DNA from 3 places in the Ensifer sp. LBL genome. Region 3 is predicted to be linked to each of the others. Evidence: predicted binding sites of a transcription regulator. Region 3 holds the regulator's gene; each other region holds the start of a gene.
What was found. The regulator LexA, encoded in region 3, represses DNA repair genes until DNA is damaged. The targets are predictions, from matches to a motif close to TGTTCNNNNTGTGTTCNG.

Region 1 (2,264 bases), on a different contig from region 3:
AGGTCGCCGATCTGCTTGAGTCCGACCCGGCCCAGTGTTTCGATCGTTTCCCGCGGCAGCCGGAGTGCTGCCATCGGCAACGGCGCCAGCGCCCGCGCCGCCTCGTCCTCGGCAAGGATAGCGTCGGAGCCGAAACGCGCCACCGCCCAGGAGAGCCCGGCGGACGAGGAGATCGCCGCCCGGGCCTCGACGCCCAGATGGAAAAGGCGAGCGAGCAGATCGTCGAGCAGCGCCTTTTCCCCGCCGAGAAGATGGGCGCAGCCGGTGATGTCGAGAAAGAGACCGCTGTCGCCATCAAGCGCGACGAGCGGCGTGTAGCGGCTGCACCAGTCCGCCAGCCCTGCAAGCAGCGCCCGGTCGGCGGCGGGATCGGCCGGCAGCACGTCGATCTCGGGACACATGGCCCGCGCTTCGGCGACACCCTGGCCGATATGAAACCCACGCCTTTCAGCAAAACCATCGAGCGCAACGAGACGCATCGCGCTCTTCACCTTGTCGGCGAAGACGACGGGCGGGTGTTCAGGACGCCCGCGGGAAAGCCACGAGTTCCCCCAGCGCTTGCGCGCGACCCGATCGGCCGGAAGATGCGGAAAGGCGAGCGACAGAATGCGCTGGTTGTGGATCTGCCGCAGCAGCGGCTGGTAGGGGCTCGACGGGGTAAAGGCGGCGGTCATGGGGGTTCCACTCCAGGAAGAAGCCGAGCGGCGCAGGAGCCCTGCTCTTCTCGGCAATGACGTGAAAGACGGGATGGCCGATGCTGCCGCGAAGCATCGATCCATCCGGTAGCGGTCGCTCGCGCGCCGGCGCCGGCTCGACGAGGAAGCGGAAGAAGGCGCTGCTCGCCTCCTCGTGTCCGGATTGGCGCAAAAGCAGAAGCGGGACGTGGCCGGCGCGCGAGCGCACATGCAGGCGCCGGCTCTCGCTGAGTGCCAGGGCAGCCGGGTTGCCGCGAATTTCGAGGATGACGGCACAGAAGCTCGGCACGGAAAGTGCAGCCTCGGCGATCCAGAGCGCGTCCTTTATCGTGCGCGGCAGGCTGAAGACGAGGCCGCGGACATCGAGGCCAAAGGCCTTCAGACCCAGCCCATAGGGCATGCCCGCCTCGGTGGAAGCCATCGACTGGCTGATCCAGAGAACGGGGGCGGACGGCTCGCCCTTTTCAAGCCGCGCCCGTTGGCAGAGCACGCCGAGTGCTGCGGCAAAACCGGCGGCAGCACCCGCATCGCGCGTCTCGGCATTGCGGATTTCCGTCATGCCTTCGAGCGGCAGGCCGCCTTCGAGAAGATCGTCCAGATCGGGAACGCCAAGCGCCAGCGCCTTGCGGCCAGGCTCGTCTTCTTCCCGCTGACGGAAGCCGCCGGGATCGGCCGCCTTGGCGGTGCGCACGACGCCCGGAAGCCGACGGTTTTCGATCCTGGCTATGGTTTCTCGGAGCGAAAGTACCGTCTCCCGCTGCACGGCTGTGTCGGCCATGACGGTCAACTCCCATCAGTATGTTCATGTTATGTTCTATTAGATTCCAGAGCTTCATAAATGAGTCAACAGCCAATTCTAAGAATTTATTCCTGTCCCTGTGGTCAAAGAATTCAACACTCGAAAAACAAAGGCAAAATCGCTATATGGAGGGCAACAAGGAGTGCCTATGGCCCGCATTGACCAGACCGATGATTGGCGGGAACGCCACGCACCGACGCTTACCACATTCGAGCAGCTTGCGCTGGAGGCCTATGGCCACCTGCCGCAGGAATTCCGCCAACTGACGACCGACCTTGTCATCGAAGTTGCCGACTTCCCGAGCGACGACGTTTTCGAGGACATGGCACTGGAAACGCCCTTCGACCTGCTCGGCCTCTTCGAAGGCAGCGGCATCAGCGAACGCTTCACCATGGAAACCGGCCAGTTTCCGAACCGCATCACCCTCTATCGCCGCCCGATCATCGACTACTGGGCGGAGAACGAGGAGACGCTCGGCGACATCATCACCCACGTTCTGATCCACGAGATCGGCCACCATTTCGGCCTCTCCGACGACGACATGGAACGGATCGAGGCCAGCGTCGAGCACGTCGGCGGCTAAGCAATTCCAGGAAAGTTGAAGCGGTTTTCCGTCCGGGATTGCGTGACTTAAAGAGCAGGGCTTACCGTTTCGCTTTGCCCCTCATCCGGCCTGCCGGCCACCTTCTCCCCGCAAGCGGGGCGAAGGAGACTCGCGGCACCCACTCGCCTCAACAATACGCCCCCGACATCCCGCCGACGGCAACTCC
Region 2 (2,264 bases), on a different contig from region 3:
CGGAGGCCTCGATCAGGTCGCGGAAGAGCTTCATGTTCAGCTCGTTGTCCTCAACAATCATCACCTGTTTGGGCATGTCGATCCCTTGCTGTCCATCGTCACCTTGCAAGTCTCCTCAGGACAATTAACGTGCGGAGCCGACGACTCGACCCATTTCCTCAACGTCAGAGATAGGCCTATTTGGTTGAAAAATAGGTAACTCCGCACGTAAAAACCATACGGGGACAAACCATTGAAGAGCGCCGACGAAATTGCAGTAGACATTCTCGCCTGGCTTGCCGGCGAGCCGGAACTCCTGTCCCGCTTCCTGGCGCTGACCGGCACGGACCCGACGGCGCTGCGCAACGCCATCGCCGAACCCGGCTTCATGGGCGGGCTCGTCGCCTTTCTGATGGACCATGAGCCGACCCTGATGGCATTCTGTACAGCGACCGGTACGGCGCCCGAAGACGTTGTGCGCGCCCATACGGTGCTTTCCGGCCACGCAGGCTTCGAGGATTGAGGGTGGCAAACGCGCCGACAGTTCACAGCATCACGCTTGGCAACCGCCCGCTGATCGTCAGTGACATCGACGATGTCGTGCTCGAATTCATCAATCCGTTCAAAGCGTTCCTCGGGAGCTGCGGCCATGTGCTGCTGCCCCGGTCGTTCCGCCTGACCGGCAACATCATTACGCATGCGGACGAGCAACCAGTGGCTGAGCCGGAGGTCAAAATCCTGCTCGACGCCTTCTACGGCTCGCAAGATCGTTGGCAGACGCCCGCCGCCAGGGCCGTCGAGACGCTCGCCGCATTGTCGGAGGAAGCCGATATCGTCTTTCTGACCGCGATGCCGCCGCAGCACGCCATAGTCCGCCGCGCGCTTCTCGATCAGCTCGGCCTTCCCTATCCGCTGCTTGCGTCCGAAGAGCCCAAGGGCCCGATCGTCCAAAAACTTCACGGCGGCCGAACCGTTCCGCTGGTCTTCATCGACGACATGCTTCGCAATTTGCGATCGGTGAAGGATCACGCGCCGTCTTGCCTGCCGATCAACCTCATGGCCGACTCGGATTTCAAGGCGCTCGCGCCGAAGCTCGACGCAGACATTCGTGCCGTCGCCGATTGGCCGGAGGCAGCTGCCGCCATTCGCGCACATTTCCGCGGCTAGTCCGGACCGGATGCCCGTCGGCGCAAATTCAGCTACGCCAGCGCTGCGCGAGACGCGCCCGGCGATCCTTTTCAACGGCGACAATTGCATTGTGATTTCCAATCGCGCCTCCTTGAGACTCGCTAGAGTAGAGCTTAAGGTCGCAATGTTCAATATTTGTTCCCGATATGCCCGACAGCGCTGCTCACTCTCCAGGCTTCTGCCGCGACTGCCTCAAGGAACAGGCGGCGTCCGTGCGGCGCTGCCTAGCCTGCGGCAGCCCGCGCATTCTGCGGCATGCGGAGCTTTATGACCTGACGCTGGCGCACATCGACTGTGACGCCTTCTATGCCTCGATCGAGAAGCGCGACAACCCGGAGCTCGCCGACAAGCCGGTCATCATCGGCGGTGGCAAGCGCGGCGTGGTCTCCACCGCCTGCTACGTCGCCCGCATTCACGGCGTGCGCTCGGCGATGCCGATGTTCAAGGCGCTGGAAGCCTGCCCGCAGGCCATCGTCATCAAGCCCAATATGGAGAAATACGCCCGTGTCGGCCGCGAGGTGCGCACGCTGATGCAGGAACTGACACCGCTGGTGCAGCCGCTGTCGATCGACGAGGCCTTCCTCGAACTCAGCGGCACGGAGCGGCTGCATCACGATCCGCCGGCGCGCACGCTTGCGCGTCTTGCCCGCCGGATCGAGCAGGAGATCGGCATCTCCGTCTCGGTCGGCCTCTCCTACTGCAAGTTCCTCGCCAAGGTGGCGTCAGACCTGCAAAAGCCGCGCGGCTTTTCCGTCATCGGCCAGGCCGAGGCGCTGGACTTCCTGCGGGAAAAGCCGGTGACCCTGATCTGGGGCGTCGGCAAGGCCTTTGCCGCGACGCTGGAGCGTGACGGCGTGCGCACGATCGGGCAATTGCAGACCATGGAGGAAGGCGACCTCATGCGCCGCTACGGCACCATGGGGCAACGGCTCTTCCGCCTGTCGCGCGGGCTCGACGAGAGAGCGGTCGAAATCGATGGCGAAGCCAAGAGCGTGTCCGCAGAGACGACGTTCAACGACGATATCGCGCGCTACGACGACCTTGTCACGCATCTGCGGCGCCTTAGCGAACAGGTGGCCCACCGGCTGCGAAAGTCC
Region 3 (2,264 bases):
CAGCCTGCAGGCAAAGAGCTGTTGAACACGGCAGAGTGATCGCCATGCTTGCTGGACTTCGGAACGAAAGCACGGTTCACATCGTTTCCCACCCTGTAGTGCCACCCCTTCATCAAGTGGACGTTCCCCGTGCTTGCCGCCCTGCTTCTCGCTTCGATAGTCGCATCGCCCAATATGCCTGACGTCAAGCTCAGCGCTGCGACGGTGGATGAACTCCAGACCGATTTCGAACGGGCCGTGCCGTGCCACCAGATCGATGGACGCAACGTGTGGAAGGGCGCGCTGGCGTTCTACATCCAGTCCTTCGTTTATGACGGCGACACGCCCGTCGCGACCGACGCGGCCGACGCGGTGCTTCCGGAAGACAACAGCGCAGAGACGGTGAAGGAGTTCGAGGACGCCTGCTCGACCTCGCAAGCGACCTAAATCTCTCCTCATAGAGCCCCGTGATTCGCTCGAATCAGCTGCGCGACTGGTGCCTGCCGGCGCGTTTTTGGCACGCACCGTCGCCGATAGGCGCCCTGCTCCCGCAAAAGTGACCGATCGACACCCGCAGAAGCGGCCAATTGCCTGAATTCACGGAATTTTAGGCACTTGCGGAACACATATGGAACAGATAGTGTCTGTTCTTGATTTGTTTCACGCCTCTGGAGCGACGTGCCATGCTGACCCGCAAGCAACAGGAATTGCTTCTGTTCATTCACGAACGCATGAAGGAGTCGGGCGTACCGCCGTCATTCGATGAAATGAAGGATGCGCTCGACCTGGCGTCGAAGTCCGGCATCCACCGTTTGATCACCGCGCTCGAAGAACGCGGCTTCATTCGCCGGCTGCCGAACCGGGCGCGCGCGCTCGAAGTCATCAAGCTTCCGGAAGCCTACGCCGCCGGCCAGCAGCAGCCGCGCAGAGGCTTCTCGCCGAGCGTGATCGAAGGCAGCCTTGGAAAGCCGCCGGCGGCCGCTCCTGCCGCGCCGAAGCCCGCCCCAGTTGCCGAAAGCACGTCAGTTTCCGTCCCGGTGATGGGGCGCATCGCTGCCGGCGTTCCGATCTCGGCAATCCAGAACAACACCCATGACATCACCGTGCCGCTCGACATGATCGGCAGCGGCGAACATTACGCCCTTGAAGTGAAGGGCGATTCGATGATCGAGGCCGGCATCTTCGATGGCGACACGGTGATCATCCGCAACGGCAACTCGGCCAATCCCGGCGACATCATCGTGGCGCTCGTGGACGACGAGGAAGCGACGCTGAAGCGCTTCCGTCGCAAGGGCGCGTCGATTGCGCTCGAAGCCGCCAACCCCGCCTACGAGACGCGCATCTTCGGACCGGATCGCGTGAAGATCCAGGGCAAGCTTGTCGGGCTGATCCGCCGCTACCATTGAGCTGCAGGCAGAACACCGGATCAAAAAAGAGCCTCGCCAAGGCAATTGGCGAGGCTCTTTCCATTTCGGGTGAAATCCAGATCGTCTATTCGTGGATCGTATATTCTCCGAGCTCGCAGAGATCCTGCGTGTCCTCGGTCGTATCGAGGGCCGAGCCCTCCTCGAATTCGAATCGCATGTCGTATTTGCAGACGTCCCGCCCGTCGGCAATGGTGATCTCCATGCTCTCGCCGGGGTTCAGGACCTGCCGACCGAAAACATCGTCTTCCCACTCATTGACGCCGACCGGTGACGTATAGAAGTTCGTCAGTACCACGCTGGTGTTGTTCTTCAGCTGGAAAACCAGGTCGTCAGCGTGCGCCTCAATAGCGGTCGCCGCAAAACACGCCAACGCCGTCAGGATCAGTCTCTTTTTCATTGATGCCATTGCCTCCGTTCTTAATGTTGACGGACGCTACCGATGCGGCTGATCTCAGCGGAGTCATCGTTCCCCCTCTACCGATTTCACCGAAGCGATAAGATCCGACGGAGGCATAGGAGACGTGGCTTGCGCGGACGTGGGGTCGCGAAACGACCCGCGCTGCCCTAAGGCAGAACGTCAAACCAATTCAAACGAGGTGAGATTTTTGGAGGCCTCGCCCGGAATTGAACCGGGGTACAAGGATTTGCAGTCCTCTGCGTCACCACTCCGCCACGAGGCCTCACAGCTCGGATAACCAAGCGTTGGCGCGGATTTAGAATGATTGCAGAAAAACCGCAAGAGGCATTTTCTGAAAAACGCGCCGTCGATTTGTTGGATAGATACTTTCCACAGAACGATCGCCGATGCCCGCCGATCGGCTCCCGGTTGATCTCAGCACCAGGGCGTCGGGCGTCCAT

Region 1: OKW20_RS24375 (ImuA family protein) is a predicted target of LexA. The motif match lies at 1,495-1,512, and genes of this name have one in related genera.
Region 2: OKW20_RS00275 (DNA polymerase IV) is a predicted target of LexA. The motif match lies at 1,293-1,310, and genes of this name have one in related genera.

The regions. Positions count from the first base shown of each region.
Region 1 is NZ_JBNDJY010000006.1:269,597-271,860, reverse strand. Features, by position in the region: gene OKW20_RS24380 (DNA polymerase Y family protein) at 1-605, opposite strand, end outside; gene OKW20_RS24375 (ImuA family protein) at 520-1,473, opposite strand; gene OKW20_RS24370 (metallopeptidase family protein) at 1,643-2,077, shown strand.
Region 2 is NZ_JBNDJY010000001.1:48,734-50,997, forward strand. Features, by position in the region: gene OKW20_RS00260 (response regulator) at 1-76, opposite strand, end outside; gene OKW20_RS00265 (DUF3572 domain-containing protein) at 233-502, shown strand; gene OKW20_RS00270 (hypothetical protein) at 505-1,146, shown strand; gene OKW20_RS00275 (DNA polymerase IV) at 1,314-2,264, shown strand, end outside.
Region 3 is NZ_JBNDJY010000003.1:537,607-539,870, forward strand. Features, by position in the region: gene OKW20_RS14210 (hypothetical protein) at 175-426, shown strand; gene lexA (transcriptional repressor LexA) at 663-1,385, shown strand; gene OKW20_RS14220 (hypothetical protein) at 1,471-1,803, opposite strand; tRNA gene OKW20_RS14225 (tRNA-Cys) at 2,013-2,086, opposite strand; gene OKW20_RS14230 (thermonuclease family protein) at 2,239-2,264, opposite strand, start outside.